4 regions of the Streptomyces sp. NPDC090442 genome follow, and region 2 is predicted to be linked to each of the others. Evidence: riboswitches for the same ligand, from Rfam matches in the RefSeq annotation. Region 2 holds a riboswitch; each other region holds the start of a gene.
What was found. A riboswitch is a leader RNA that binds a small molecule or an ion and turns the genes downstream of it on or off. The one in region 2 is predicted to bind magnesium.
Positions count from the first base shown of each region.

Region 1: another riboswitch for magnesium. It lies ahead of ACIQU6_RS33350 (NRAMP family divalent metal transporter); the one in region 2 lies ahead of ACIQU6_RS15725 (NRAMP family divalent metal transporter).
Region 3: another riboswitch for magnesium. It lies ahead of ACIQU6_RS41175 (winged helix-turn-helix domain-containing protein); the one in region 2 lies ahead of ACIQU6_RS15725 (NRAMP family divalent metal transporter).
Region 4: another riboswitch for magnesium. It lies ahead of mgtE (magnesium transporter); the one in region 2 lies ahead of ACIQU6_RS15725 (NRAMP family divalent metal transporter).

Region 1 is NZ_JBIVXW010000063.1:17,670-24,948, reverse strand. It holds gene ACIQU6_RS33355 (MgtC/SapB family protein) at 1-307, opposite strand, end outside; gene ACIQU6_RS33350 (NRAMP family divalent metal transporter) at 369-2,036, opposite strand; M-box (ykoK) riboswitch at 2,333-2,503, opposite strand; gene ACIQU6_RS33345 (hypothetical protein) at 2,737-3,438, shown strand; gene pls (epsilon-poly-L-lysine synthase Pls) at 3,885-7,279, shown strand, end outside.
Region 2 is NZ_JBIVXW010000019.1:22,642-29,920, forward strand. It holds gene ACIQU6_RS15720 (SpoIIE family protein phosphatase) at 1-559, opposite strand, end outside; M-box (ykoK) riboswitch at 975-1,148, shown strand; gene ACIQU6_RS15725 (NRAMP family divalent metal transporter) at 1,450-3,099, shown strand; gene ACIQU6_RS15730 (hypothetical protein) at 3,232-3,564, shown strand; gene ACIQU6_RS15735 (hypothetical protein) at 3,734-4,009, shown strand; gene ACIQU6_RS15740 (winged helix-turn-helix domain-containing protein) at 4,066-4,575, shown strand; gene ACIQU6_RS15745 (ArsR/SmtB family transcription factor) at 4,754-5,173, shown strand; gene ACIQU6_RS15750 (nitrate/sulfonate/bicarbonate ABC transporter ATP-binding protein) at 5,183-6,574, opposite strand; gene ACIQU6_RS15755 (ABC transporter permease) at 6,618-7,279, opposite strand, start outside.
Region 3 is NZ_JBIVXW010000108.1:51-7,329, forward strand. It holds gene ACIQU6_RS41165 (ArsR/SmtB family transcription factor) at 64-465, opposite strand; gene ACIQU6_RS41170 (hypothetical protein) at 449-838, opposite strand; gene ACIQU6_RS41175 (winged helix-turn-helix domain-containing protein) at 940-1,392, opposite strand; M-box (ykoK) riboswitch at 1,763-1,936, opposite strand; gene ACIQU6_RS41180 (hypothetical protein) at 2,061-2,579, opposite strand; gene ACIQU6_RS41185 (pyridoxamine 5'-phosphate oxidase family protein) at 2,911-3,504, shown strand; gene ACIQU6_RS41190 (hypothetical protein) at 3,633-7,279, opposite strand, start outside.
Region 4 is NZ_JBIVXW010000061.1:8,383-15,661, forward strand. It holds gene ACIQU6_RS32835 (hypothetical protein) at 788-1,423, shown strand; gene ACIQU6_RS32840 (hypothetical protein) at 1,519-1,737, opposite strand; gene ACIQU6_RS32845 (ISAs1 family transposase) at 1,781-2,440, opposite strand; gene ACIQU6_RS32850 (transposase family protein) at 2,441-2,602, opposite strand; gene mgtE (magnesium transporter) at 3,214-4,590, opposite strand; M-box (ykoK) riboswitch at 4,925-5,093, opposite strand; gene ACIQU6_RS32860 (carbohydrate-binding protein) at 5,543-5,716, shown strand; partial or broken gene ACIQU6_RS32865 (transposase) at 5,783-5,983, opposite strand; gene ACIQU6_RS32870 (DUF2277 family protein) at 6,597-6,827, shown strand; gene ACIQU6_RS32875 (FadR/GntR family transcriptional regulator) at 7,061-7,279, shown strand, end outside.

The sequences.
Region 1 (7,279 bases), on a different contig from region 2:
CCGCGGCGGAGCACCACAGGGTGGCGGCGGTGTTCAGCCCGCGGACCCCCGCGCCGTTGCGGAGGATCACGCCGCCGCCGAGGAAGCCGATGCCGGAGACGACGTACGAGGCGACCCGGGTCGGGCTGCCGGAGTCGCCGACGGCCGTGCTGTAGAGGACGAAGAGGGTGGCGCCGGCGGCGACCAGCGCGTTGGTGCGCAGCCCCGCCATGCGGGCCCGCCACTGGCGCTCGACGCCGATGAGCGCTCCGCAGGCCACGCCGGCGGCGAGCCGGATCATGAAGTCGACGAGGGACAGGGTGTGCATGGCAGCGCCTCCTTCGGGGCTGGTGGGGTGTGGCGGGCAGGGGTGACGGGCGGCCGAACGGTCAGTGGCCGAGGGCCACTTCGACGACCTTGATGACGACCAGGACCATCGCGACCAGCAGATAGGTCCGCAGCGCGGTCAGGCCGACCTTGTGGCCGGTGGAGAGGACCGGCTTGGGCAGGGTCTCCAGCGGCGGCATCCGCCAGTCGTCGCGGCCGGTGCGGTCCACCGGCCGGCCGCCGAACGCCCAGCCCTTGCGGCGGCGCCGCAGTTCCGCGTACCCCAGCGCCAGCACCCCAGCCGCGCCGCAGCCGGCCATGATGCCGAGGATGGTGGAGGCGCCGATGTCCGGGAAGAGCACGGCGGCGGTGAGGATGACCGAGAGGGTGACCAGGACGCCGACGACGGCGGCCGTGAAGGCGTTGGTGCGGCGGCCGTTGACCCACGGGCCGAGCACCGTGCGGTCGTTGCACAGCAGGAGCAGGAAGACCGACGCGGACGGCAGCAGCACCCCGGCCAGCGTCTGCACGCCCTCGGTGAGCAGGCCGAGCGGGGAGCCGGGGATCAGCACGATCGCGGCGGCCGCGGCGACCAGGCCGGCGTAGACGGCGTAGAAGCCCTTGGCGCCGCCGATGCCGCGGTGCAGCGAGTGCTTGATGCCGAAGACGTCGCCGATGGCGTAGGCGGTGGACAGGGAGACGGCGAAGGCGCCGATGATCGAGGCGTCGAGCAGGGCGATGGCGAAGAGGACCCCGGCCAGCTTGCCGGCGTGCGCGGCCAGGCCGTGCGCGATGCCGGCGGTGTCGGTGAACGCGCCGACGCCGTGGGTGCCGGCGAAGGCGGCGGCCGTGCACCCCATCAGGGCGGCGGCGCCGATCACCACGATGGCGATGCCGATCCACAGGTCGGCCTTCTCGTACGACATGAAGCGCGGGGTGATGCGCTTGTCGATGACGTAGGACTGCTGGAAGAAGAGCTGCCAGGGGGCGACGGTGGTGCCGACGATGCCGATGATCAGCAGCATCACGGTGGACAACTGGCCGGGGCCGCCGGGGAGATGGGGGACGACGAAGTCGTGGGCCATCTGTCCGGTGGACGGGTGGACCATGAAGTAGAGCGGGACGAGCAGCAGCGAGGCCGCGCACAGCCCGATGGCGATCCGCTCGAACCGCCGGAACGATCCGGTGAAGGCGGAGGCGATGATCACGGCGGCGGCCAGTACCACCGCGCCGACCTTCGGCAGGCCCAGGTAGCCGGCGGCCAGCGTGATGCCGATGAACTCCGTGACCAGGGTGAGGGCGTTGAGGAGGAAGAGGTCGATGACCGAGAACGCGCCCCAGAACTTCCCGAACCGCTCCAGGATCAGTCGGGCGTGCCCGACGCCGGTGACGGCACCGAGCCGGAGCACCATCTCCTGGTTCACGTAGAGCACCGGCACCAACAGGAGCAGGGTCCACAGCAGATGCGTGCCGTAGTTCTGGCCGGCCTGGCCGTACGTGGCGAAGGCGCCGGCGTCGTTGTCGCCGACCATCACGATCAGACCCGGGCCGACGATCGCCAACAGCGTCTTGAGCTTGGCGGACAGGCCCCGGCGCGGGGCGGTGTCGTCGTGCCGGATGGTGCCGAGCGCACCCCGGATGTCGCCGAGGTGTGCCTCATCGAGGACGGCGGTGGGCGGCGCCGTCGGGGGCGCGGCGGGGGCCGTGGGGCGGATGGTGGTCTCGGTCATGGCTACCTCCCAAGTCCCCCTTGAGGGGGCGGAGTTGGGGGCACGCTGCAGCCATCCTCCCTGCGCGGGCACGCAGCACGACCTCCCGTGCCGGCGGCGGGCCGTACGGGGCGTGATGCGGCGGGAGGCCGCGCAGGGAAGGTGGTTACCGCGTGCCGGAAGAATGCGAGGGCAGGCGGAGCAGGGGCCGATGATGGCCCGGACTACTGCATTCCATGTCTCTCGCCTCCTTCCGGTCGGGGCGCCTGGGTGCGCCGTCGTCGATCCGGTAAGGAGCGGACCAGTCGCCGTCGACTGGTTCACCCCCACTCGTCAGAGCTTTGGCACGTCACGGCGTAGCCCCGTGCGGGGCAGCCACCTGGGGTCACCCCTTGGGCCGGGGAGACCTGTCCTGATCCGGAGCGTCTCTCGACGGGTGGGATCAGTGGCCTGTGTCCGTGACGACGCCTCACCGAACGAGGTGACCGCTGTCAAAACCTCTAGGAGCTTAGACCTGCCGGCGGAGGTACTTGCGCGAATGTGCAAGCTTTTGACCGACTCTTAACCAAGCGGCCACCTTTGAACTCCGCCGCCCCGGTCGAGCCGCTGGACACCGCCCGGCTCCCGGGTGAGCATGATCCGCATGTCCGAGCACCTCCAGCCCGACGAGGCGGGCGACCGCGGCACCCCGACCGAGTGACTGGACCTCATCGAGGCGCTGTTGGCGCCCGCGATGGCGGGGCTGGACGAGGCCGGGCGGCGGCTGCGGCCGGCCTGGCGACGGGTCACCCGCGGCGAACCCCGCTGGCCGTCGACGCTGGCGGTGCTGGTGGCGGTGGTGCTCCAGTGGCGGCTGCCGGAGCGGCTGGCGATCCATCCGGGGTGGCTGTTGCCGGGGCTGGAGACGGTGCTGCTGCTCGTTCTGGTGGCGGCCGACCCGGTCCGCATCGAGCGGGTCTCCCGGCTCTACCGGTGGGCGGGTCTGGCGTTGATCGCGCTGATCAGCGCGGCGAACGCCTGGTCCGCGGTGCACCTGGTGATCGGTCTGGTGCGCGGCACGGAGGGCGAGGACGCCGCGGCGCTGCTGGCCACCGGCGGCGCCATCTGGGTCACCAACGTCCTTGCCTTCGCGCTCTGGTACTGGGAGTGGGACCGCGGCGGGCCGGTCGCCCGGGCCCACGCGGTGCGCCGCTACCCCGACTTCCTCTTCCCGCAGATGGCGACGCCGGCGCTGGCCCCGGAGCACTGGGAGCCGCGGTTCGCCGACTACCTGTACCTGTCCTTCACCAACGCCACCGCGTTCAGTCCGACCGACGTGATGCCGCTCACCCGTTGGGCGAAGCTGCTGATGCTGTTGCAGTCGGCGGTCTCGCTGCTGACCGTCGTGCTCGTGGTGGCCCGCGCGGTGAACATCCTCAAGTGACGTGCCGTCAGGCGCCGTTGGCCGCGAAAAACCCGCGGCCCGGTGTGTGAAGGTCGCGTTGCGAGGGTATGGCGACGTCATGACGGGGCGATGAGACCGCCATGAGAAGTCGATGAACATGTGCGTGAAGAGGCAAACGTTTGGCGAAGCCTTGACCGCGCGGGCCGTGACCAATCGATGACGCGTCTCTGGCCTGCGGTTTTGTTCCGCGGCGTCGAAGATCCCGAAAACAATCTCCGCCCGGAGTCAATTCTTTCCCACGTCATGGTTAGACTCCGCGGTCGGTTTCCCGGTGCGGCCTGCCCAAGTGACCCGTCGCGACTTTCACAACGTGTTCGAATGCTGGATTGGGGTGCACGACGGGCGAACCCGTGCCTGGTCAGCGGCATCTGTAGGGGCGAATGTCCGAGGGTCTCCACCCACCGGCACCGAACAAAGGCATATCGATGTCGTCGCCCCTTCTCGAATCGTCCTTCGAGCCGTCAGAGCCCGCGGTGGTGCGGGCCGTATACCGCACCGCCGGCACCCCGGCCCCGCGGACCCTGCTCGACGTGCTCGACGCCACCGCCGCCGCGCACCCCCAGGCGCTCGCCCTGGACACCGGCGCCGAGGCGATCACCTACCACGACCTGTGTAGCGAGATCGAACGACGCGCGCGACAGCTCCGGCAGCAAGGGATCGGCCCCGGGGACCGGGTCGGCGTCCGCGTGCCGTCCGGAACCGCCGAGCTGTACCTCTCGATCCTCGCCGTCCTGCGCAGCGGCGCCGCATACGTACCGGTCGACGCCGACGACCCCGACGAGCGGGCCGCCACCGTCTTCCGGGAGGCCGCCGTCTGCGCCGTCCTCGGCCCGGACGCCCCGCCGCTCGGACTGGCCAGGCCCGCCGGGGCGCAGCGCCTCCCGGCCCCCCAGGACGACGCCTGGATCATCTTCACTTCGGGTTCGACCGGCGCGCCCAAGGGCGTCGCGGTCAGCCACCGTTCCGCCGCCGCGTTCGTCGACGCCGAGGCCGGCCTCTTCTGCCAGGACCGGCCGCTGGGCCCCGGCGACCGGGTGCTGGCCGGGCTGTCCGTCGCCTTCGACGCCTCCTGCGAGGAGATGTGGCTGGCCTGGCGGAACGGTGCCTGCCTGGTCCCCGCCCCCCGCTCGCTGGTCCGGGCCGGACACGAGCTCGGCCCGTGGCTGGTCGAGCGCGGCATCACCGTGGTCTCCACCGTCCCCACCCTCGCCGCGCTCTGGCCGGACGAGTCGATGCACCGGGTCCGCCTGCTGATCGTGGGCGGCGAGTCCTGCCCCGCCGGGCTCGTCGACCGCTTCGCCGGCCCCGGCCGCGAGATGTGGAACACCTACGGCCCCACCGAGGCCACCGTCGTCGCCTGCGCCGCCCGCCTCCAGCCGGGCCAACCGGTCCGCATCGGCCTGCCGTTGGAAGGCTGGCAACTCGCCGTCGTCGACCGCGAGGGCCGGCCGGTGTCCTACGGCGAGGAGGGCGAGCTGATCATCGGCGGTGTCGGCAACGCCCGCTACCTCGACCCCGCCAAGGACGCCGAACGGTACGTCCCCGACGACGTCCTGCAGACCGACCGCGCCTACCGCACCGGCGACCTCGTGCGCGCCGAGCCCGAGGGCCTGCTCTTCGTCGGCCGCGCCGACGACCAGATCAAACTCGGCGGCCGCCGGATCGAACTGGGCGAGATCGACGCCGCGTTGGGTGCCCTGCCCGGCGTCCGCGGTGCCGCCGCGGCCGTCCAGACCACCCCGGCCGGCACCCAGGTCCTGGTCGGCTACGTCGTCCCCGAGCAGCGCACCGGCGACGGCTCCAGCTTCCAGCAGGACAAGGCCCGCGCGCTGCTCAAGGAGAGACTGCCGGCACAACTGGTGCCCGTCCTGGCCGAGGTCGAGAGCCTGCCCACCCGCACCTCCGGCAAGGTCGACCGCAAGGCGCTGCCCTGGCCGCTGCCGTCCACCCCGGCTGACAACGACCCCGGAGGCCCGGCCCCGGCCCTGCACGGCACCGCCGCCCGCCTCGCCGGCGTCTGGGAGGAACTCCTCGGCGTCCGGCCCGGGTTGGACAGCGACTTCGTCTCCCTCGGCGGCACCAGCCTGGTCGCCGCCCGGATGGCGTCCCAGCTCCGCGCCCACCACCCCGGCGTCTCCGTCGCCGACCTCTACCGCCACCCGGTGCTCCGCGACATGGCCGAGCACCTCGACTCGCTCGGCGGTCCGGTCGACGAGGCGCGCCCGGTCCGCCCGGTCCCGCGCCGCGCCGCCGCCGTCCAACTCCTGGTCCAGACCGCCCTGTACGGCGTCGCCGGGTTGCGCGGACTGGTCGGCCTGGCGCTCGCCGACAACGTGCTCGGGCTGCTCGCGCCGCAGGCGTGGGCCCCGCACACCGCCTGGTGGCTGGTGATCGTGGGCTGGGTGGTGCTCTTCAGCGCCCCCATGCGCTGCGGGATCGGCGCGGTGGCCGCCCGGGCGCTGGCCGGCTCCATCAAGCCCGGCGCCTACCCGCGCGGCGGCGCCACCCACCTGCGGCTGTGGACCGCCGAACGCACCGTCGCCGCCTTCGGCGTCCCCTCCCTGCTCGGCACCCCCTGGGCCCGGCTCTACGCCCGCGCCCTGGGCTGCACCACCGGGCGCAACGTGGCCCTGCACACCATGCCGCCGGTCACCGGCCTCGCCGAACTCGGCGACGGGTGCAGCGTCGAGCCCGAGGCGGACATCTCCGGCTGGTGGCTGGACGGCGACACCCTGCACATCGGCGCGGTCCGCATCGGCGCCGGTGCCCGGGTCGCCCACCGCAGCATGCTGATGCCCGGCGCCGTCGTCGGCCGGGAGGCCGAACTCGCCGCCGGCGGTTGCCTGAGCGGCGAGATCCCCGACGGTGACCGGTGGACCGGCTCCCCGGCCCGCCCGGCCGGCGCCGCCGAGCGGATCGCCGGCACCGCCTGGCCCGCGCCCCACTACCGGCGCTCCCGCCGCTGGACCGCCGCCTACGGGCTCACGCTCCTCGGCCTGCCGCTGCTCGCCCTGCTCACCGCCGTCCCCGCGCTGGTCGGCGTGTACTTCCTGGTCCGCAACAGCGGCACGCTGCCCACCGTGGCGGTCCGCCTGCTCGCCGCCGCCCCCGTCTTCGCGATCGTCACCACCCTCTGCTCGATCCTGGTGACCGCCGCGACGGTCCGGCTCCTCAGCCGCGGTCTCACCCCGGGGCTGCACCCGGCCAGCGGCGGCGTCGCCTGGCGCGCCTGGCTGATCACCCGCCTCCTCGACGGCGCCCGCGGCAGCCTCTTCCCGCTCTACGCCAGCCTCGGCACCCCGTACTGGCTGCGGCTGCTCGGCGCCAAGGTCGGCAAGCACGCCGAGATCTCCACCGTGCTGCCGCTGCCCTCCCTGCTGCACGTCGAGGACGGCGCCTTCCTCGCCGACGACACCCTGGTCGCCCCCTTCGAACTCCGCGGCGGCTGGCTGCGGTTGGGCCCCGTCCGGATCGGCCGCCGGGCCTTCGTCGGCAACTCCGGCATCGTCGACCCCGGTCACGACGTCGCCGACCACAGCCTGATCGGCGTGCTCTCCAACGCCCCCGCACAGGGCGAACCCGGCTCCTCCTGGCTCGGCCGGCCCGCGATGCCGCTGCCCCGGGTGGCGACCGAGGCCGACCCGGCGCGCACCTTCGCGCCGCCGCGCAAGCTGGTGCTGGCCCGGGCCGCCGTCGAACTGTGCCGGGTGCTGCCGCTGATGTGCGGAGTGGCGCTCGCCGAGGGCGTGTTCCTCACCGAACAGGACGCCTTCACCAACGGCGGCCTCGGCCTCGCCGCGCTGATCGGCGCCCCGCTGCT
Region 2 (7,279 bases):
GGAGGTGGGCGGCGATGGCGCGGCTGACGCTCGCCACCTTCATGCCCGCGGACACCAGCCCCACCACCGAGCCGTGGGCGTCGGTCACCGGGACCACGGCCTGCACCTCGTGCCCGAGCGGGCCGTTCACGCTCTCGACCGCCACCTTGCCGGCCAGCGAGGGCTTGATGTCGCCGACGAAGCGCTTGCCGATCTGCGCGGGGTCGGGGTGGGTGTAGCGGATGCCGTGGGTGTTCATCACGACGATGAAGTCGACCCCCGCGCGGTTCCGGGCGGTCTCGGTGAGGGGTTGCAGGGTCTTCGTCGGGTCGGGGGAGCGGAGCACGGCCGGCAACCCGGGGGAGTGCGCGAAGGTCTCCGCGACGGCCACCGAGCGGTTGCGCGCCTCCTGCTCGGCGTCGTGCCGCGAGGTCAGCAGCAGCGCCGCCAGCGCGCCCAGGACGATCAGGAGGCCGACGGTGAGTTGGAGCAGGAAGACCTGCCCCGCGACGCTCTGCGGGCGTCGTTCGGTCAGTGACCGTACCGTTGCGCGCCGATATCGGCCGGACCCTGCGGCCATGCTGCTATTTCTAACACTCCCGGGGCGGGGCTGCCCATGGATGCGCGGCGGTCTGTTACGGAACGTGATCGAGGGGCGGCTCGCGCACCTCACTCCTCGGTGCTGGTGCGGGGTGACCCCTCGGCCCAGGGCGCGGGTCCGGGCGGTCCGGCCTGAGGGGTGGGAGTCGCGGGAGGCACCGGCGGGGGTTGGTGCCTGGTTGGCACGGTCGAGGGCCCCGCCTGGGGCTTCCCGGTCGCGGAGTCCGAGGTGTGTCGTTCAACTCGGCCCGATCGGCGCGTGGTTGTCCCGCTCGTCACCCCAACCGCTGGGTGGTGGCGCCGGATTCGCCGACGTGTCCGCCGTCAAGGTTCGGTCAAGTAGTTGCGTCAATGTGCAAGTAGACCGGTATGCTGCTGGACGTTCGAGAAAATCGAAGGCACCTCGTTCGGTGAGGCGTCTGCACGGACACAGGCCACTGACCCCACGACGTCGAGAGACGCCCAGGTTCAGGACAGGTCTCCCCGGATTAAGGGGTGACCCCAAGTGGCTGCCCCGGCAAGGGGATTACGCCGTGGAGTGCCAAAGCTCTGACGAGTAGGGGTGAGCCGGCCCGCGCGCCGGTCCGCTCCTTGCCGTGTCCGTCATGGCGCCCCGGGCGCCCCGGCCGGGAGGAGGCGAGAGACATGGACGGCCATTGCAGTAGTCCGGGCCACAGTTGGCCCCGCATCCGTATGTCCTCGTTGACCTCCGGCACGCGGTAACACCCCTCGTCTCCACGCCCGCTTCCGCCCGCCCGCGGCCCCACCGGTACGGCTTCCCCGCCGTCCCGGTACCCGGGCTGCCCACCCGCGGAACGGTGCCGCCGCGTGCCCCCGAACCTCCCCCGGACGGGGGACCGGGAGGCCGTCATGACCGAACTGTCCACCACCGCACCGCCCACCCCGACGCCGTCCTCCGCGGTCCTCGACGAGGCGCACACCGGCGACATCCGGGGCGCGCTCGGCACCATCCGGCAGGGCGACACCGCCCCGCGCCGGGGCCTGTCGGCCAAGCTCAAGACGCTGTTGGCGATCGTCGGTCCGGGCCTGATCGTGATGGTCGGCGACAACGACGCCGGCGCCTTCGGCACCTACACGCAGGCCGGCCAGAACTACGGCACCAGCCTGCTGTGGACCCTGCTGCTGCTCGTCCCCGTGCTCTACGTCAACCAGGAGATGGTGCTCCGGCTCGGCGCCGTCACCGGGGTCGGGCACGCCCGGCTGATCCTGGAGCGGTTCGGGAAGTTCTGGGGCGCGTTCTCGGTCATCGACCTCTTCCTGCTCAACGCCCTCACCATCGTCACCGAGTTCATCGGCATCACCCTCGCGGTCGGCTACCTCGGGCTGCCGAAGGTGCCGAGCGTGCTGGTGGCGGCGGCGATCGTGGTGATGGCCGCCTCGACGGGCTCGTTCCGCCGGTTCGAGCGCACCGCGATAGCCCTGTGCGCGGGGTCGCTGCTGCTGGTGCCGATCTACTTCATCGTGCACCCGCCGGCGGCGCAGATGGCGCACGACTTCGTCGTCCCGGGCCTGCCGCACCACTCCCAACTGTCGGACGTGATGCTGCTGATCATCGCCATCGTGGGGACCACCGTCGCCCCCTGGCAGCTCTTCTTCCAGCAGTCCTACGTCATCGACAAGCGCATCACCCCGCGCTTCATGCGCTACGAGAAGGCCGACCTGTGGATCGGTATCGCCGTGGTGGTCGTCGGCGCCGCCGCGATGATGGGGTTCTGCGCCGCCGCGTTCGCAGGGCACGGCGAGTTCGGCAACTTCACCGACGCCGAGGACGTGGCCGCCGGCCTGACGAAGTACGCCGGTCGGACCGCCGGTGTGCTGTTCGCCATCGCCCTGCTGGACGCCTCCATCATCGGTGCCTCGGCCGTCTCGCTCTCCACCGCCTACGCCATCGGCGACGTGCTGGGCCTGAAGCACTCGCTGCACCGCGGCGTGCGCAGCGCCAAGGGCTTCTACGCGGTCTTCGCCGGGCTCATTCTGGCCGCCGCGATCATCGTGGTCATCCCCGGCTCCCCGCTCGGGCTGCTCACCGAGGGCGTGCAGACCCTCGCCGGGGTGCTGCTGCCCTCCGCCTCGGTCTTCCTGCTGCTGCTCTGCAACGACAAGGCCGTGCTCGGGCCGTGGGTCAACGGCCGGGCGATGAACGTCTTCACGTCCTTCGTCGTCGCCGTCCTGGTCACCCTCTCCATCATCCTGACCGCCGCCGTGCTGTTCCCACACATCAGCTCGGCCGCGATCCTCGACATCACGGGTGTCTGCGGCGTCGCCGGCGTCCTCGCCCTCGGCTACGCCGAGGCCCGCCGGCGCCGCAAGGGTTGGGCGCTGGCCGCGCGGGTGGACCGCACGGGCAAGGAGGACTGGCGGATGCCGCCGCTCGACCGGTTGCCCACGCCGATCATCTCCACCGGCCGCAAGGTGGGCCTCACCGCCCTGCGCACCTACCTGCTGGCCGCGATGGTCCTGGTCGCCGTCCGCATCGTGCAACTCGCCCTGGGGCACTGAGCGTTGTCACCCGGGTAGTCCGGGGTGGCGTGCCTGACGTCCGCCGCCCCGGAGGCCGGCCGGTCAGTCGCACCCGTACCGGCCGGCAAGTCCACACCTCCACCGAACAGTAGAGAGGGGAGGGCAGCAGTCATGCGCCTCCTGAACAACCAACGGAACCCGCTCCCGCGTCCCCGTACCGGTTCCGACCGGTGTCGCGATCGGCACGCCGTCCCCAGCCACCGCTGCCCGCGGGTCCGACTGGCCCTGCACGACGGGACCGAGCGCACCTACCTGTTGGAAACGCCGGACAACTGCACCGACTGCCCGGGTCCGCAGACGTCCTACGAGCCCCGGGTCCACCTGGCCTACCTCCTCGCCCGGCAGGGCCACGACGCCCACTGGCTGGCCGACTTCGCCGATCTTCCGCTCCCGGCGGCCGATCGCCTCACCGAGGCGGCGGCCACGCCGCGGGCGCGCGGCTGACGTTGCGGGAACCCGGGGCTGATCCCTGAGCCGGCCCCCGCGGGCTCGACTCACCGCTCCGGTCAACTCCCGTACGGCTTACCCGACTTGCCCCCTCCCCCTCCTCCTTCCCCTTCTCCTTTCCCTTCTCTTTCTCCTTCTCCGCCATCCGCACGGAGGTGAGTGCGCCATGTCCGTTCTGTCCGTGATCCACATCCGTCCGCCGCGATCGCCCGCGGCCCCGACCGCCCCGTCTGCCCCCGCCGTCAGGACCGTCCTGCGCGGTGTCGTCGAACGGCTCGCCCGGGGCGCCGTCGACAGCCCCGTCCTGCACGCGCTGGAGCCGCCGGCCACCCGGCGGCCGTCGGTGGACCGCACCCGCCGACGCCCGCGCGCCCACTGGCGCTCCGTCGTCGACCCGGACGGCCGGCGTCGACTGGAAGCCCACTGGCGGCCCGAGGCGTGAACGCGACCCGCCAGACACCCCCTCCCCAACCGCCGCCCGGAAGGTCAGGAACCGCCATGTCCCTGCGCTACGCACGCCTCCACCACGCCCACGGGAACCGCAGATTCGGGATACCGGACACCGTGCCCCCGCACGCCCCGCACGCCCCGCACGCCCCGCACGCCCCGCACGCCCCGGACCGCGGGTCCGCCACCGGCGACGCGGGGCCCGCCCCCAGCGGGCCGCGCCACCGGGTGGCCGGCCTGATGGTGGACACCGAACAGCGCACCGCCCGCGCGGGCGAGCGCGATCTCGTCCTGACCTTCATGGAGTTCGAGCTGCTGGCCCATCTCGTCGCGCACCCCCGCCGGGTGCACTCCCGGCGTCATCTGCTGACGACGCTGTGGGGTCACACGGCCGTCAGCGGCACCCGCACCGTCGACGTCCACGTGGCCCGGTTGCGGCGCAAGCTGGGGCCCGGCTACCAGGCGATCATCAGGACCGTGCGGCAGGTCGGCTACGCCCTCGACCCGGCGGCGATCGCCGCCACCCGCGGGGAAGTGCTCGGCCCGGGCGGCGCGGCATGAGGCTGCTGTCCGGGCGCCCGGTGCCCGCGCCCGGCCCGGAACGGCCCGGGCCGGCGCCGGGCCGCGCCCCCACCCCGGAACGCCCCGGTGGCCCGGCGGAGTTGCGCGGCCCGCTTCGGCCGGTGCGGGGCGCATTCGGTTCGTGCCGTCCGGCGCCGCCAGTCGTTAGACTCCCTTCATGGATGCGCAAGCCCCACCCGATGCCGACCCGAGATTCGAGCAGGCCGTTGCCGTGTTGAAGGCGGTGGCCGACACCACGCGTTTCCAGGTGCTCTGGGCGTTGACGCAACGCGAGCACGCCGTGGGGCAGTTGGCCGAGCTGGTCGGCGCGCACGTCGCGGCGGTGTCGCAGCATCTGGCGCGGTTGCGGGCGGCGGGGCTGGTGGTGTCGCGCCGGGAGGGCACCAGGATCTTCTACCGCGTCGCGGGCGACCATGTGCGCACGCTGCTGGAGGGCGCCGTGGTGGCGTCCCAGGCACCGCCGGCCGGCGCGACGGACCAGGCTCCGGCGGCGACGGGTGCCGTGGCGGCCGGTGAGGCGGTGGCGCGCGGCGCGGCGCGCGGCCGGCTCCGCCCACGGCCGGCGCCGGGAGCCTGAGGGCGCCGGTCAGCCGGTGGGTGTGTAGGTCCCGGGCGACCGGATGTCGAGGTCGGCGCCGCCCTCGTCGAGGGTGTACTGCTCCGGGCCGGCGTCGTAGCCGAACAGCGCGGCGTAGCGGCCCCAGTCGGTGGCGGTCTCCAACTGCCGGGTGATCTGCTCTCCGGTGAAGTGGTGGGCGAGCAGGTCGCGGAAGAACCCGGCGCGCAGGGTGCCGTCCCGGCGCTGGAGGCTGGTGACGATCAGCCGGACCAGGGGCGCCGAGTCGAGCACCGCGCGGGCGAAGATCTTCTTGGAGTCCTGGACGTCCGCGTCGGCGAAAGTGCTGCCCTCGGGGGTGAGTTGGAGCTCGCCGCCGTGGACGACGGCGAAGCCGAGCAGGTCCAGGGCGTCGACCATGGGCAGCAAGTCATCGACCTCCAGCCCGAGTTCGTCGGCGAGGTCGGCCAGATCGCAGCGGTCGCCGCGCCGGGCCAGGATCTCGGCGAGGCCGGCCAGCCCGTCGACACTGGCCTGCGGCAGCGGGGTGTTGGCCGGGGTGCGGCGCCCGGGGTCGCACGTCTCGGGCCGGCCGAGTCGGGCCGGCCCCGGTTCCTTGTCGCGGCCGGTCATCACCCGGTACAGCCGGTCGACCAGGGCGTCGAACTCGGGGGCGCCGCGGTCACGGGGGCGCGCCAGCGGTATGTCGAAGGCGGCCTTGAGGGTGCCGGGCCGGGCGTCGAGGACGACCACCCGGTCGGCCATCAGCACCGCCTCCTCGATGTTGTGGGTGACCAGCACGACGGCGCGGGTGGGGAACTGGCCCGACTCCCACAGCTCCAGCAGCTCGCCGCGGAGGTTCTCGGCGGTGAGCACGTCGAGGGCGGAGAACGGCTCGTCCATCATCAGCACATCCGGCTCGACGACCAGCGCGCGGGCGAAGCCGACCCGCTGCCGCATCCCGCCGGACAGCTCCTTGGGGTAGGCGGACGCGAAGCCGTCCAGCCCGATGAGGTCGATCGCCTGGAGGGCCGCTGCGGTCCGTTCGGCGCGCCGCAACCCCCGTGCCTCCAGGCCGAGTTCGACGTTCTGTTGCACCGTCAGCCAGGGCAGCAGCGCGAACGTCTGGAAGACCATGGCGCTGCCCGGGTTGGCGCCGGCCAGCGGCTCGCCCCGGTAGACCACACTGCCGGAGCTGGGCGGGATCAGGCCGGCCAGGCAGCGCAGCAGGGTCGACTTGCCGGAGCCGGAGCGGCCGAGCAGGGCGACGATCTCGCCGGTGCGGATCTGAAGGTCGATGCCGGCCAGGACGGGGAGTTCGCCGCCGGCGCCGGCGTAGGACTTGGTGAGGGCGCGGGCGGCGAGGAGGACCTCGTCGTCGGCCGGGCGGACGGGTGCGTCCCGGAGGGCGTTGGGGTCCACGGCGCGGCTCCTTTCGTCGGGCGGGTGTCGCGTAGGGCGGGGGTCAGAGCGCGTAGCGGGTCTCGGCGAGGCGGTAGAGCCTGTGCCACAGCAGCCGGTTGAGGGCGACGACATAGGCGGCCATCACCGCGACGCCGGCGAGCAGATGCGGGTAGTTGCCCTCGGCGGTGGCCCGGAAGACGTAGGCGCCCAGGCCGGTGGCGGAGAGCGAGGTGCCGCCGAAGGTGACGACCTCGGAGACGATCGAGGCGTTCCAGGCGCCGCCGGAGGCGGTGAGCGCGCCGGTGACGTACGAGGGGAAGATGCCCGGGATGATCAGGCGGCGCCAGCGCTGCCAGCCGCGGACGCCGAGGTCGTCCATGGCCTCGCGGAGGTCGGCGGGGATGGCGGCGGCGCCCGCGATGGTGTTGAAGAGGATGTACCACTGGGCGCCCAGCGCCATCAGCAGCACGCCGCCGACGTTCAGGGACAGCCCGGTCCGCAGGAAGAACCAGGTCGCCAGCGGGAAGAGGAAGTTGGCGGGGAAGCTGGCCAGGAGTTGCACCAGCGGCTGGGCGATCCGGGCCAGCCGTGGCGAGAAGCCGATCTTCACGCCGATCGGCACCCACACCACCGTGGCCACCGCGACCAGCAGCACCACGCGGGCCAGCGTGGCCAGCCCCAGCAACAGGGGCTCGACGAAGACGCCGAGGCCGGTGCGGTGGT
Region 3 (7,279 bases), on a different contig from region 2:
GGGGGGGGCCCCCCGGGCGGGCCCCCCCCCCCGCGCCCCCGACCGCCTCACTGCCGTATGCACCTACGTGTGCCGTCGTTCCGCCCCCTGCTCAACCGCGCCGCCCGGCCGCGCCGGTGCCGGACGGGCCGCCAGGTGCCGGGCGGCGGCGAGCAGCGACGGGAGGTGCGGGTTGGTGGTGCGGTAGAGCACGCGGTGGCCGCTGCGACGGACCCCGACCAGGCCCGCGGCCCGCAGGCGACCGAGGTGCTGGGAGACGGCCGCGTAGGGAGCGCCGACGCATTCCGTGAGCTCCCCGACGGCAAGCTCCTGGTCATCGGCCAGCGCCTGCAGCAACCGCAGCCGGATGGGACCGGCCACCGCCTTCAACAGCGCCGTCACGGCCGTGATTTCGGCGACCGTGAGCTCCGTGGCCGTCGTGCGCGCCGGAAGAGCGACGATGTCGGACTCAGTGAGCGCATGCATCGGACAACCCCCTTCCCATGGCGGAGGTGAGGGCGCGCGGACCGTCGTGCCGGTCCCGGTGCCAGTGCAGGTCGCGCACGGGCGGCATACCGGAGAGCATGTCGACGAGCCGGTCCAGCAGGCCCGTCTCCGCGCCGTCCAGGGTGACCAACATCTGCAGGTGGGTGGTGAACGCGTCGGACGGGTCGACGCGCACGGCCTCGACGCGCGCACCGGGCCGGCTCAGGGCCAGCACGCACAGCGCGCGCACCTGGGTTTCGGCGCCCTGGTCGCAGTGGACGTGGAGGGTGACCAGCTCGCGGGGCCGGACGGCCGTCGCCTCGGTGCCGCGGCGCTTGGTCTGCTTGAGGAGGGTACGGGGCAGGAATCGCATGACGGTGGGTATCCCTTGCATGCTCAGCGTTACGGGACGGCGAAGCCCAACGAGCCGGTCGTCGGGCTTCCTTCATCAGGGGTCTTGCTCGTGACCGACGGTCAGGGGCGGGGCCCGGCCGTGGCCGACGGCTCGAAGGCGTAGCCGACCTGCCGCACGGTGCGGATCAGCGCCCGATGTCCGGGGCCCAGTTTCCGGCGCAGGCGGGCGATGTGAACGTCGACCGTGCGCATGTCCCCCACGGCGGTCTGCTGCCACACCAGCGCCATCAACTGCTCACGGCTGTAGACCCGGCGCCGGTTGGCCACCAGATGGGCCAGCAGCTCGAACTCCATGCAGGTGAGCTTCAGTTGCTGCCCGCCGACCGCAACCCGCCGGGTCTCGCAGTCGACGACGAGGCCGCGGATGCGGTGGACCGGCGCCTTGGGTAGATCCACGGACTCGTGCGGGGACGACAGCGGGCGCGCAACGGTCGTGTGGCGTCGGCGCAGGTTGGAAGTCCGGGCCAGCAGGGTGTGGCGGACCGGTCGGTGGTGGAGGTTCAGGAGGTTCATGACTGCTTCCCTCGGATCGGGGTAGTGGTGGCGAAGGCCATGGCGAGACCCCGCCACGTGCCTGGTCTGGGAGAGAGGTGGCGGGCGCGCGGAAGCTGCCCGCCCCGCGAGCGCGCAGCCCGACCACCCGGGACGGCGAAAGCCGCACGGGTGTCTGGCGAAGAGTGTTCGCGAACGCGTCGGGAGGAGGAGTGGTTACCGCATACCGGAGGCAGAGAAAGTCATACGGGAAAACGACCTACTGTGCCCCGGACCGCCGCAACCATCGCAACTACTGCAACTACTGCCGTCCATGTTTCTCGCCTCCTTCCGGCCGGGGCGCGCGAGCGCGCCGTACGACTCGGCAGCGAGCGGACCGGCCCGCACGGCCGGTTCACCCCTACTCGTCAGAGCTTTGGCACTGCACGGCGTAATCCCCGTACGGGGGAAGCCACTTGGGGTCACCCCTTAGGTCGGGGAGACCTGTCCTGAACCTGGGCGTCTCTCGACGTCGTGGGGTCAGTGGCCTGTGTCCGTGCAGACGCCTCACCGAACGAGGTGCCTTCTTCAAACGTCCACAAGCCTGCCTGATACTTGCACATCAACGCAACTTGTTGACCAAGCCTTGACGGTCCCCTAGCCGAAACCGACGACGTACCCGAAGCCGAAGACGTGAGGACACACCCGGTTCAGTCACCTGCGGCCTGCCCCGGCACCCCGTTCACCTCGCCTGCCGCGCCGCCCGAAGACGTTCCGTCGACCGGCAGGGGTTCCACGCCGACCCGCTCGGCGATCCTGCTCAACAGGGCGTCCTGCGCGGCGAGATGGGCCTGCATGTGCGCCACCTCATGGAGGGTCGCGCTCGCATCGTGGAAGGTCGCCGCGGCACGCTTGTCCGCCGCGGCGGCCTGCACGTTCTGGCCGACCATGATGACGGACAACAGCACCAACTGCAGGAACGTCTGCGCCACCCAGGACACGATGGCCGACGCCCCGCCCCTGATCGCGTCCGGGAGGCTGATCAGGTCGAACAACGCAAACGCGTAGGCACACCACATGCTGCCGACGGCCCGGGTGATCAGGATCGCGATCCTCGTGTTGAACCGGGTGACCGCATTGCCCACCGGGAGCTGGTCGGTGACCTTCACCGGGCCCTGGGCGTCCCGCGAAGCGATGTGTGGGTGCGGCAGGTGCTCGTAGACCGTCATGCGCTGTCTCTCTGTCAAGGGGCGTTGCCCCGGCCGATGTTCCGCCATGGTGAGGTGAGGCCGGCGGTCGAGGCGGGTGACAGAAGACAGAGGTCTGTCGACACGGGCGCCCCGGCGCTGTCTCGGCAGGCACGCGGCAACCCGGCAACCAACGGGAACGCCCCCGCCCGCCCGCACTCTGCCCTTACCCACAACACCACGCCTTGCAGCGAGGGTTGCGTAAGGACTGCGCAAGGATTCCGACCACGGCACCTCCGCGGCCGGCAACGGAACGGTCCCCGCGAGCCGAACTGCCTCTTGAGAGGGCCCAACGGCCTGCCATAATCGAAATATGGGAAAGAGTTACGACCGAATAGAGGGCAGACTGCGCGCCTTCATCGAGGCGCAGCACATCTTTTTCACCGCGACGGCCCCGCTGGACGGCAGGGGCACGGTCAACCTTTCTCCCAAAGGGTTGAACGGCTCGTTCGCCGTGCTCGACGAACTCACCGTGGCCTACCTCGATTTCGCCGGTAGCAACGCCGAGACGATCGCCCACCTGCGCGAGAACGGCCGCATCACCCTGATGTGGTGCGCCTTCGACGGCCCGCCCAACATCGTGCGTGTGCACGGCCGCGGAGAGCCGGTCTTCCGTGACGATGCGCGGTGGAAGGAGCTGATGGGCTACTTCCCGGACATCGACCCGACCCTGCACGGCCTGCGCGCCGTCATCGTCGTGACCGCTGAGAGGATCCGCGACACCTGCGGATACGCGGTCCCGTTCATGACCTACGACGAGGACCGCCCGCTGCACGCGTCACGCTTCGCGCGCGAGTCCGATGAGTCATTCGACGTCTACTTCCACAAGAAGGAGCACATCGCGTCCAGCATCGACGGCCTGCCGGGGTTGCCGCTGCCACTGCCGCCGCTTCCGCTGGCCGAATAGCGTCCAACTCGGCGCGGACATCGGGATGACGATCCGCGGGTCGGCGTGGACCTTCACTGCCTGGGCTTCGACGATGAGCAACGTATGGCGGACGGCGGCGAACGGGCGCGGGTGAACTGGGCGTCACCTCAGGTGAGTTCCGCCGCCCTGGTCGTTGCGCAGTCCTTCATCGCGTCCCAGATGCCGGAGCCCAGGGCCGCGAACAGTTCCTCCGGGTGGTCCTGGAGGTAGCCGACGATGTCGCCCCAGGAACGGATGCCGATGGTGATGTTGAGGTCGAAGTCGACCAGGTGGACGCCGGCGAGGTGGGCGTCGCAGCCGGCCGCCAGGTGCAGTTGTGCACCGTTGCCGTCGATCTTCAGGTCGAAGCCGCCGTGTGCCCGGATGTCGACCAGGGTGCCGCCGGGGATGGGGATGCCGCCGAGCAGGACACCCCTGGGGATGTCGACCCTGAAGTCCAGGCCGACGTTCGCGCTGGCGTGCAGGCCGCTGTCGGTGTTCAGGGTGCAGCTCAGCTCGGTCGTCAGGATGTCCAGGAGGTGCGCTTCGAGGGTGAACGCGAAGCCCTTGTCGCCGAGTTGGGCCTCGACGGCGACGGAGGTGATCCCCAGGAGGTCGATCTTGCCGGAGAGGGAGAAGATCTTCTCCGGCAGGTGGCCTTCCTTGATGCCTCGGGTGTCGAGGAGGTATTGAGGACCCTTGGAACCGTCGTGGTTCGAGAAGGTGAACACCCCGCCGAGGGTGAGGGGTTGGGCGACGACGCTGCTCGCATAGATGCCGTCGTTGCCCACGCCGACCTCGAAGCGCCAGTTGTTGCCGAAGAAGTCGATGTTGCCCTTGCCGTAGTAGCCCTGCTCCCAGTGCTCGCCCAGCGGGCTGTCCCACCCGCCGGGGGCCGTCACGGCGCAGAACATCAGCTCGTGCAGCACGATCGTCTTGAGGAAGTCGAGTGCGGGCGGGGGAGTGACGACGATGGCCAAAATGTCCCGGACGGAGACGCCCTTGCCCTGGTCGGGGGTGGTGAGGGCGAAGCGGAACACCGTGACGAAGGGCTCCGGTTCCAGTCCGCCGACGATGTCCAGCTCAAGGTGGACCTCGCCGACCCGGATGGAGCCCCCCATGCCCAGGGTGAGCCCACTCGTCCCACCGCCGATCTGGGCCCAGAACGCCTCGACGTCGAAACCCTCGATGCCGAAGGCGTTCTTCCATGCGGGTCCGGGCTGTGGGGCGGCGGCCTCGGGGGTCAGGTGGCGGGTCGCGTCGTGCACGATCCGTCCGTCGGGGGCGGTCAGCGGGACGGCCGGGAGCGCCGTACGACCCGGCTTCTCCAGCGCGAAGGCGTACTGCCCCGGGGCGAGTTGGCCGGCGATCGTGCCCAGGGCGGGGGCGGCGGGCTTGAGCGTGAGATGGAGTGAGAAGCCTTGCCTGGAGACCGTTCCGCCGGCCACGAACTGGAGCAGGGACTCCGGCGCCGAACCCATCGCCGGGACGGTGAAGTTCCAGGAGGTCGACAACGTGATGCTGGGGAGGGCCGGTTTGATCTCCACCTCCAGGCCGCCGAAGCCGGGGCGTAGCTTCTGTTCGGCTATGGATGCCTTGAACACCGAGTCCTTCACCGGCGAGGTCAGGACCGCCTGGAGGTGGACGCCGGTGGCGACGCCGTCGAACAGGGCCCTCAGCGGCTCCAACGGCCCGGTGAAGCCGATCTCGGTGAAGAAGGTGAGGCCCTTGTCCAGGGTGGCGGGGAGGGTGTCCGGGGGAGAGGCGGCGTCCAGGGCCACGCCGTCGGCGGAGCAGACGGCCAGACCGGACTTGGTGAAGGTGATGTCGCCGAGAATGCCGAGGGCCTCGGACCAGCCCGGGATCTGGTTCGGTGACCAGGCCCAGTCCTGCTGCCAGAACGCGGCGGCGAACAGGGTGCCGGAGCCCCCCCTGGCCGCCTTCCCGACCAGGGTCAGGGCGTGGGCCCCGGCGAACGCGACCGTGCTGGCGACCGCGAGCTCATAGCCCTGGCCGTTGGCGACCTCGCCCACCTCGGCCCCGCCGAGGCGCAGCTTCACCGTCGAATCGCTCAACTCGACCGCGGGCAGGCCGCCTGGCAGCGGCACGTCGGCGTGGCAGGCGAGCGCGTCGATGAGGGCGGTGAGGTCGATCTTGGGGAAGGTGCCGCCGATTTCGAAGGTTCCAGGGAGGTGCCAGGCGGCGTCGAAGAGGATGCCGTCGTTGCCGCCGGCGGCCGGGCCGAGCGTTGCCTTCGCGGCGAGGGTGCCGGTGGTGAGGGCGGCGGTGAGGGCCTGGGACTCCACCGCCTCGGGCGGAGGGTTGCGCCAGGTCTTCCAGACACTCCGGCGCCCCTTCTTCTCTCCTTTCTCCCCTTCCTCCTTCTTGCGATCCAACTCCAGTGAGGTCTCGGTGAGTTGGAGGCGGGACGCTCCGATGTCGAGGTGCCACTCCGTGGTGACGGTGGCCGACAGTCCGTACTCGCCCTGCGTCGGGGCGGCCGTGCCGTGGAACTTCCGCAGCGTCAGGTCGGGTACGCCGGAGAGGTCGGTGCCCGAGACGAAGTGCCGGAGGACGTCCTTGAGTTGGGCCGGAGTCCGCTCGTCCAGGGTGAGTTCGAAGCGGCCGGGTGGAATGGCCGCGGAGGCGTGCAGGGCGACCGCGCCGGCCACGGTGAAGTCCCCGTATCCGGTGACGGTGGCGGAGCGGCTCTTCTGGAGCGGTGTGGTGACGGTGAGATGGGCGCCGACGCCCGTCACGGCGAGGTCGTCGCCGACGATCGGCCAGGAGACCGCGGGCTTCGCGGCGGCCGTGACGCTGATCGCGGTCAGGGCCTTGGCCAGTCCCTTGTCCGGACCCGTGCCGACCTTCGCCACGTCGATGGTGGCGCTGAGTTCGGTGAGCCGGACGGCGTCCCCGAGAGTGAAGCCGGCCGTGGTCAGTTGGTGTACGGCCGCGCCGGTTCCGTACCACTCCGCGAGGGCGTCCGTGCCGACGTCGCCGGGCAGCGCGTCCACGGTGAGCACGATCTCGTTGCCGGACGCGGGGACCGGGGCGCTGACGGTCGCGCCGACGCCCCGCGCCAACGCGAGGTCGGCGGCCAGACGGAGGCCGTAGGTCAGCGGTGGGGCGTCGCCCCGGGAGCCGGCCCACAGGAAGAAGTCGCCCCCGAACCCCTGCGGCGACTCCGGTATGGAGCGCAGCGCGAGGTCCGTCACGACCGCCGCGCCGACGGAGCGGCGCTGGACGCGACCGGTGAGCGAGAGGGGCGCGGGCGGGCGGCGGACCAGCGCGACCAAGGGGCCGAGGGGCGCCGGGTCCTGGACCTCGGGGGCGTGGAACGTGAGGCCCCGGTCGAGGACGGGGCGACCGTCGCGGGCGGGGCGGGGCGCCGAGGTGAGCAGGAGCTCGGGCCGGCGGTCGCCGAAGGTGAGGCCGGCCAGGTCGCTGCCCTCGGTGTCGGGGAACGAGGTGGCGAACGTCCAACCCGCCGGTGTCGTCAGGGGGATGAAGAGGGTGGGATCCTGGTCGACCGGGTCGAGGCCGAATTCGATGCCGGTGAGCCGGGCGCCGGTGATGCCCAGCGCGTGGAGTTCGCCGTCGACGACGATGGTGTCGGTGTCCGGGTGGTCCGTGCGCTGGAGCGCGCCGATCGTGAGGGTCTTGTCGTCGAGCCAGGTGGTGACCAGCGCGGCGGCCGGGCCGTGGCCGAGGTCGGAGCCCGCGAGGGTGAGGGTGTCGCCGGTGGTGTGCCGGTCGAGGAGTGCTTGGAGAT
Region 4 (7,279 bases), on a different contig from region 2:
CCACGGTTTCCGAGGCGAGATCGATGGCAAGGTCGTGTGCGTAGTAACACCTCGGGTGCTGCACGACGCGACAGAGCGGCACATCATGACTGAGCTGGTCAAGCGCCAAGGAGGAAACTGCTCAGCGTGCCGCAACTGCCGCATAGGCAGGCAGAGTTAGTGGTTCTCACGGGTGCACGGCAGAACGAGGCAGGCACGCCCCTGGCCACCAAGGAGTTTTCGGGAGAGAGCAGGGCCGTGTCCGACAGGTCGTGTAACCGGGATGCGCAATTCCACCACCGGTCGGTCAGCTTCCTGGGACTATGTCGGCTGAACGCTGATACCAACCCAGGAGGTTCGTGTCGTCTGACGGAGATTCCCACGAGAGACGGGGTGGAGCTGGCGGTCTCCGATCAGTCGCATCTGGCGGCACTGCGGGACTGGTTGAGCGGTCAGCCCGGGGTCGATGTGGCGGTGGTCTCCGGGACACCGGGGCCGGGCGAACTCGGTGAAGTGCAGACGAAGTGGGAATCGAACTGCTCGGATAGTGGTCGTAGTCCTTCCCTGCGGCCCACAGCGTCGGGGTCAGCGAGGGCAGGATGCCCCCGCTGCCGGGTGATTCGGCCGTGAGTTGCGGTGGGATGTTGGCGACGGAGAACTTGATAGCCGCACCCGGCACCCCTCGATCGGTGAAGCGAGCGGTGCCGACGTCATCCATAGTCCACACCAGCGTGTAGGAACCGGGCGCCATCGGGGCGATCGCGGCGTCGAGCGTCACGCTCTCACCCGGCCTGACGTCGCGGGGCCCTTGTTCTACGTCGGCTACGCCCTGCTGATCGGCATCTCCGCCACGGTCACGCTCGCAGCCAACGACCAGGTCCAGGGCCTGATCACCCAGGGCGTCCAGGCACTGGCGGGAGTCCTGCTCCCTTCGGCAACCGTCTTCCTCGTCCTGCTGTGCAACGACCGGTCGGTGCTGGGCCCATGGGTGAACACCACCAAGCAGAACATCGTCGCGGGCGTGATCGTCTGGACGCTGGTGCTTCTCTCACTGGCACTGACCGCGGCCACCTTCTTCCCGAACCTGACCACAACGCAGTTGGAGGCCGGTTTCGCGCTCGGCGCGGCCGTCGGCGGTCTCGGCGGGACCCTCGTTGCCCTGCGGTCGCGGCATGCGGCTAAAGTCGCCGCCGCGGAAGTAGCCGCCTGGCTGCACGCCATGGACGAGGACGATCCAGCCGTACCCGAACCCCTGAGCAAGGCAGAACGCAAGGCGTTGCTGGAGGCCGACCGCATGGCGTGGCGCACCCCCGCACTGTCCGCCCTGGAGAAACCGAAGTTCTCCCCCCTGCGCCGGGCCGGACTGCTCACGCTGCGCGGCTACCTGGTCATTGCAGTCGGTTTGGTCGTCGTCAAAATTGTTCAGCTGGCCGCAGGGCACTGACGGTCAGCCTGTCGCCGCCACTTCGTGGGGCGGTCCGGCACGAATCCCTGTTGTCCCGTCCCACGCCATCTTGTCGCTGTCCCAGGTGCCGCTGGTTACGGGGCGATGCCGAGGAGGTTGAGGGGGCGGGTGAACGGTTCGTAGGACATCTTGCGGAGGCCGGCTGCGATGTTGGTGTGGCCGTTCTTGCGGAGCTTGTTGATCGCGAGGTTGCGCAGGGTGGCCATGTTCTCCGGGCCGTAGCCGGTGCTGACTTGGGAGCGGTCCTCGTCGAAGGTGACATCTCGGATGAAGCGCAGCCGGTTCTCGATCACCCACTGTGATCCACGAGCGGGCGATCTTCTCTGGTGACGCCTGTCAGCTGGTGAGATCAGTGATCACGTAGACGGTTTCGCGAGTCCGCTTCCCGGTCTTCAGGCTGGTGCGATGCCGGGTGATCCTCGCGACCTGCGCTGCGTGCGGGAAGTCCAGGTCATCGACGGTGAGCACCTGAATTACCCGGGTTTCCTTGCGGCCGTGGCCCTGGCTGCGGTCGTAGAACTTCGCGGTCGCCCGCTCCCAGGGCAGGGTGCAAAGCCGCTCGTGCAACGCTGGCCGGTTCTTCTTCACCGTGAACGCGTAGTGCGCCTTCTTCACCTCGACGAGAAAGACAGCATGGTCACGCTGTGTGTGCAAGGCGTCGGCGGCCGCCACGGTCCCGACCAGGTCGAAGGGATCCAACAGGGCCGCGAAGCAGGTGATTTCATTCGTCTTGCCCGGCACCCGCAGTTGGGCGACGGTCTGCCCGTCGCTGGTCATCGCGGTGAGCAGATGCGCGGCCGGGCTCTGACCATGGCGGGAACCGCGGGCGCTCTTGCCGTCCGCGGCCACCGACTCCGCCCCGACCGGAACCTCGCCGCTCAGGTCCGCCAGGCCTCCCGAGCAGACGGTGCAGACGATCCGCCGGATCGTCGATCTACTCGGCGCGATCCGTACGTTCAGCGACATCAGCAGGCGTGCACCGAGCCGGGCCAACATCTACTGCGGGGCACTGCGGGCCCACTGCCCGATCGCCGCGTACGACCGCGCGCCCGCCACCACGGCGGACGCAGCGATCAGCAGCACCGCCGCGAACGGGTGACGTACGCCCCGGCGATGGCGCGGGGCCGGGAGCCTGACCAGCCGCTCCGCCAACGGCACCTCCGAACACCCCGCCAGCGATGGACTTCACGAGACAGACGCGCCGACGTCGCGAGCCAGGCGGTGTACGCAGCCGTGCTCGCGGAACCGGCGCAGGGCCGGCACCGCCTGCGGGAACGGCCCCGGTGCCCGAGATCGCTTCGGCGAACCGGTCCGGCGGCCGACGGCCGGGAGGCGCTCCCTCACGTGGCACGGACGTCGAGCGTGGCGCCACAGGCGGCCAACGCGAGCCCTGGTTCAGCGCACGATCTTGTGAGAGAGACCAGCCCTCTCAGAGACTTCGTCCTTTGTGGGCCCGGTAGGAGAACCGGGGAGCGCCCACGGCATCCAGCACGGCCGGCCCGACCTCGACGGTCGGCTCTTGGGACGAGCCGCTTCCCGAATCCACCGCGACGACCCCATGCTGACCTCACCGCCCACAGTTGCGAAGTCCGCGGCGCCATCGGAGCCGAACTCGACGACCGTCCACGCAAAACGCTTGGCCGGGAAACCCCTGCCAAGCGTCAAGCTAAGCTACCGGAACTGGCCGGCTGATCAGATATATGGCAACGACCCATGAATTCTCCTCTCTTGACCGATGGGCCTTGCGTGTCCGCGTCTCACGGCTCCGCTCAGGCGAGGAGATGGCCGAGGAACATGTAGGCGAAGCCGAAGTAGACGAACACACCGATCAGGTCCATGACCGAGGTGATCAGCGGTGCGCTGAGCGTCGCGGGGTCCGTGCCGATGCGACGTGCGACGAAAGGAAGAAGGCTGCCGATCAGGGCGCCCAGCACAGTGCACGTGAACATGCTCAGGCCGACGGTGGTGAGAACTCCGATGCTGAGGCCGCCCTTGGCGAAGTAGGCGAGGACGACCTCCAATACGGCGATGACCACTCCGAGCCCCAGGGCAACACCAATTTCTCTTCGCACGACGAGCCAGATGTCCCGCCACCGCACACGAAGTTGACCCAGCGCCATGGAACGGAGAACGAGAGTGGCGGTCTGGCTTCCGGTGTTGCCGCCCATATCAACGATGGGGGCGATGAAGGCGGCCAGGATGATGACCTCTTCGAGCATTTCCTCCTGAGCCGCGACGAAGGTGCTGGTGACCAGGCCGAACACGGTGAGGATGGCAAGCCAGAACACACGGACGCCGAAGATCCGGCGCAGTGGCGACGCGCACAGATCGAGGTCGGGCCCGCCCGGGGCGGAGGTGCCGCCGTAACGGGCGAGTTGGGCGGCGTCCTGCTCGTGGTCGATGTCCATGGCATCGTCCACGGTGACAATGCCGATCATGCGGTGGTCCCGGTTGATCACGGGAACAGCCAGCAGATCGTAGCGACGGACGGACTCGACGACCTTCTCGTCAGGGTCGTCGGCGCGCACGGTGACGGGGCCGCGGTGTATCAGCTCGTCGACCGAGGCGTTGTCGGCGGCCAGGACCAGGTCACGCAGGGAGACGGAGCCACGCAGACGGCCCGCGTCGTCGAGGACGTAGACCGCGTAGATCGTCTCCTTGTCCGGCGCGGTGGTACGGATCGTGCGCAGGGCCTCGGCCACGGTCATGCCCGCGGCGACGGTGGCGTACTGCGAGGTGGCGGCCGCGCCTGCGGTGCCCTCCGGGTAGCACGCGAGGCGCAGTATGTCATCGCGCTCGGCCTGGGCCAGGGACCGCAGCAACCGGCGCTGGCGTTCCGGGCTGAGTCGGTTATACAGGTCGGCCCGCTCGTCGGAGGGCAGCGCGGAAACCAGTGACACCACCGCGGTCTCGGGCATCGCGGCCAGGACGGCGTCCTGCTGCGCGTCCGGAAGCTCGACGAACAGACGAGCCTGGTCCTTGGCCGGAGCCGGCGTCAGGACGGCGGCCAGCCGCTGCGGTGAGCTGTCGCAGAGGACGTCGGCGATGTCGGCCGGCGGCGCACTGCGCATCAGCCTTGTGAACGCGTCGCCGTCCGGCCGGTCCAACAGGGCACGGGCGTAGAAGAATATGTCCTTACGATTCATGGGAAAACCTCTTCGGAGTTATCCGCAGGGCGCGCCGAGCGAAAATTGGGCATGCTCGGTGAACACCCGTAGGTGAGCGTCCTATTTGTGGCAGCGCAAGCGCCGGGAAGTATTCAGTCGGACCCCGGACAGCCCGGAAGGACCGCGGAGAACGGGTGTGACCGAGCAGTGATCAGCAGCCAGCGGAAGGTGACGACGTACTGACGCATGACGAATCACCGCTCCGAGAACCGGCGGAGTCTTTTCGCATCGTCGTCACCTCCTGCTGCTCAAGGCGCACGGGGGCGCCGTGGGAACACGCACAGAGGCAAGGAGAAGGCGCTCACAAAGAGCCCCGGCACCTCTCTCGACAGAGCTTTAGCACTGCACGGCGTGCCCGCCTCGCGGGAGCCACTTGGGCTCAACCCTTAGTCCGGGAAGAGCTGTCCTGAACCGGGGCGTCTTTCGACGTTTAGGGTCAGTGGCCTATGTCCGTGCAGACGCCTCACCTAACGAGGTGCATGCGTCAGAGACCCTACAAACCCTGCCGGGAAAAGGTCAACCCTGAGTCAAGATCTGCTGGGAATTCTCAAAATGATGATCTTCGAGGTGACGGGATTGCTCAGGGGTTGTTGATCCGAGGGCTCCGGGCCGGCTCCATCGAAGCCATGGGGTGCCGGTTCTCGACATCGGTAAGGAGCTTTCGGTGGCGATCGAACCGCTCTCCCGAAAGTGATGGCCGCCACGGCATCGCGGACGGAAACGGCATCCGAACCGGCCGGTGTTCCGGGGCATCCTGTCGTAGCGGTGAAGCCGACGCTGCGCACCATGTGGCGCACCCGAGGACGGATCACAAGGTACGGGTTGTACGGGGACGCGACCTTCTCTTGTCCAGAGGAGTAGCTTGTCGACGTAACGCCATGCAAGGATCTTCGGCGGTCGGCGGGATGTCGGGCTCGTGAGGGGCGATCTCATGGCGGAAGTCGCGAAGTCGGCGCCTTTATGGGGCGTTGGCCGCTCGTACTCCAAGGGGGACGTAGTGGTCTACCAAGGGAAGCAATACGTCTGCGTTGACGCGCACAGGTCAGTCGCTCATTGGATACCCGGGACCGTTCCCACGCTCTGGGCTGAGGGCGCTCGCCAATAGCCCATCGCCCCCCGGTGCAGTGGTCGACGTTGCGTGCAGCGGAGTACGTCCGGCTCAACTCCGGCACTAGGAGTTGTCTTCAAATGTCACGCCCACATCAGGAGTTGAGGCGAGGGTGACGGCTGCTTGGAAGGACTCGGCGGTTTTGTCGTAGCGGGTGGCGATGCCGCGCCATTGCTTCAAGCGGTTGAAGCAGCGTTCGACGATGTTGCGCTGTTTGTAGAGTTGCTTGTCGAAGGTGGGTGGGCGTCCGCCGTGGCTGCCCCGCCGAAGAAGCGCCCGGCCCGGTCCGCATACACGGACAAGACCACGGGACCGCCGCACCGCACCACCCCTGCCGCCGGATGCCACGCGCACTCGGCGGTGCGGCAGCCGCACCAGGCCGCACTGCGCGGCCCACCGTCCTTGCGCAGGTGGGCCAGGTGCATGTTGACGTGCGCGACCGCGGCCCTGCGCCCCTCAACAGCACTGGCACAGCGCACGTCCGCGCAGGCCGAGCGAGAACACGTGAGGCGCACCACGCCGGCGGAGGGACGGCCATCGGGATCCAACCGCACCATCCACACACGCGCCGCGACGCGCTCCTGCCGCGTGCCGGCCCCCACCGTCATGTCCGCTCCCAGCGTTACGTGATCCGTCGTCCCAGGCAGCTCTCATCATCGGGGATACCCACCCAATCGCCGACGACCGCCATGCAGCGACGGGCCAGTTGGGCTCAAGCGTTCCAGTCGGCTCGACCAGACGGGAAACTGGGAAACGATTGGGAAAACGATCACGCAAACCTCTGCGACGTACTACATGAAGACGCAGTGAACTACCCGAACATGCATGCTGCGACGCAGGTCAGATGATGGTCACCGCTCCAACCTGCTATACGGCGTTGATCCGCAGTATCCGGACCCTCCGCCCGCCCGTTACGCCGGAAGCCAGCGACGAGGACATCCGCGCCGCGGCCTTGCAGTACGTCCGCAAGGTCTCCGGATTCCGCGCACCGGCGGCCCACAACCGTGAGGTGTTCGACCACGCCGTCGACGCCGTCGCGGCAGCCACCCAGGAGCTCCTCAACGGCCTCCAGGTCCGCGGCACCTCCTCGTCGACCCGTCGGCCCTAGGGTCGGCCCGGCACGTCATGCGGGCCGGCGCGTCGCCTTCGCCGCGTGCCCCGCTCGCCTCAACAGCGCGCCGCAGGCCGGGGCATGGCGCGAGGACGCGTCAGGAGCCGCGGCCGGCCCACCCCACCGGGTAGCCGTCCCCTGGCCTCGACTCCTCTTGCCCGAAGTCCGTCCCCGCCGCTGCCGCAATTGATATGGTCAATTGGTCAATTGCGTTGGCGGGAGGGCGAGTTATGCCATCCGGCACGGCGGACAGCAAGGCCCAGACGCAGTCGCCGCCAGGCGGCCTCTCCGAGCGTCTGGCCGCCGGCTTGCTCGACCTGATCGCGGAGCGGGGGCTCGTGCCTGGTGACAGCCTGCCGACCGTGCGGGCCCTGGCCGACCAGTTCGGCGTGACCCCACCGACCCTCCGAGAAGCCCTCCGCAGGCTCCAGGCGACCGACGCCGTCCAA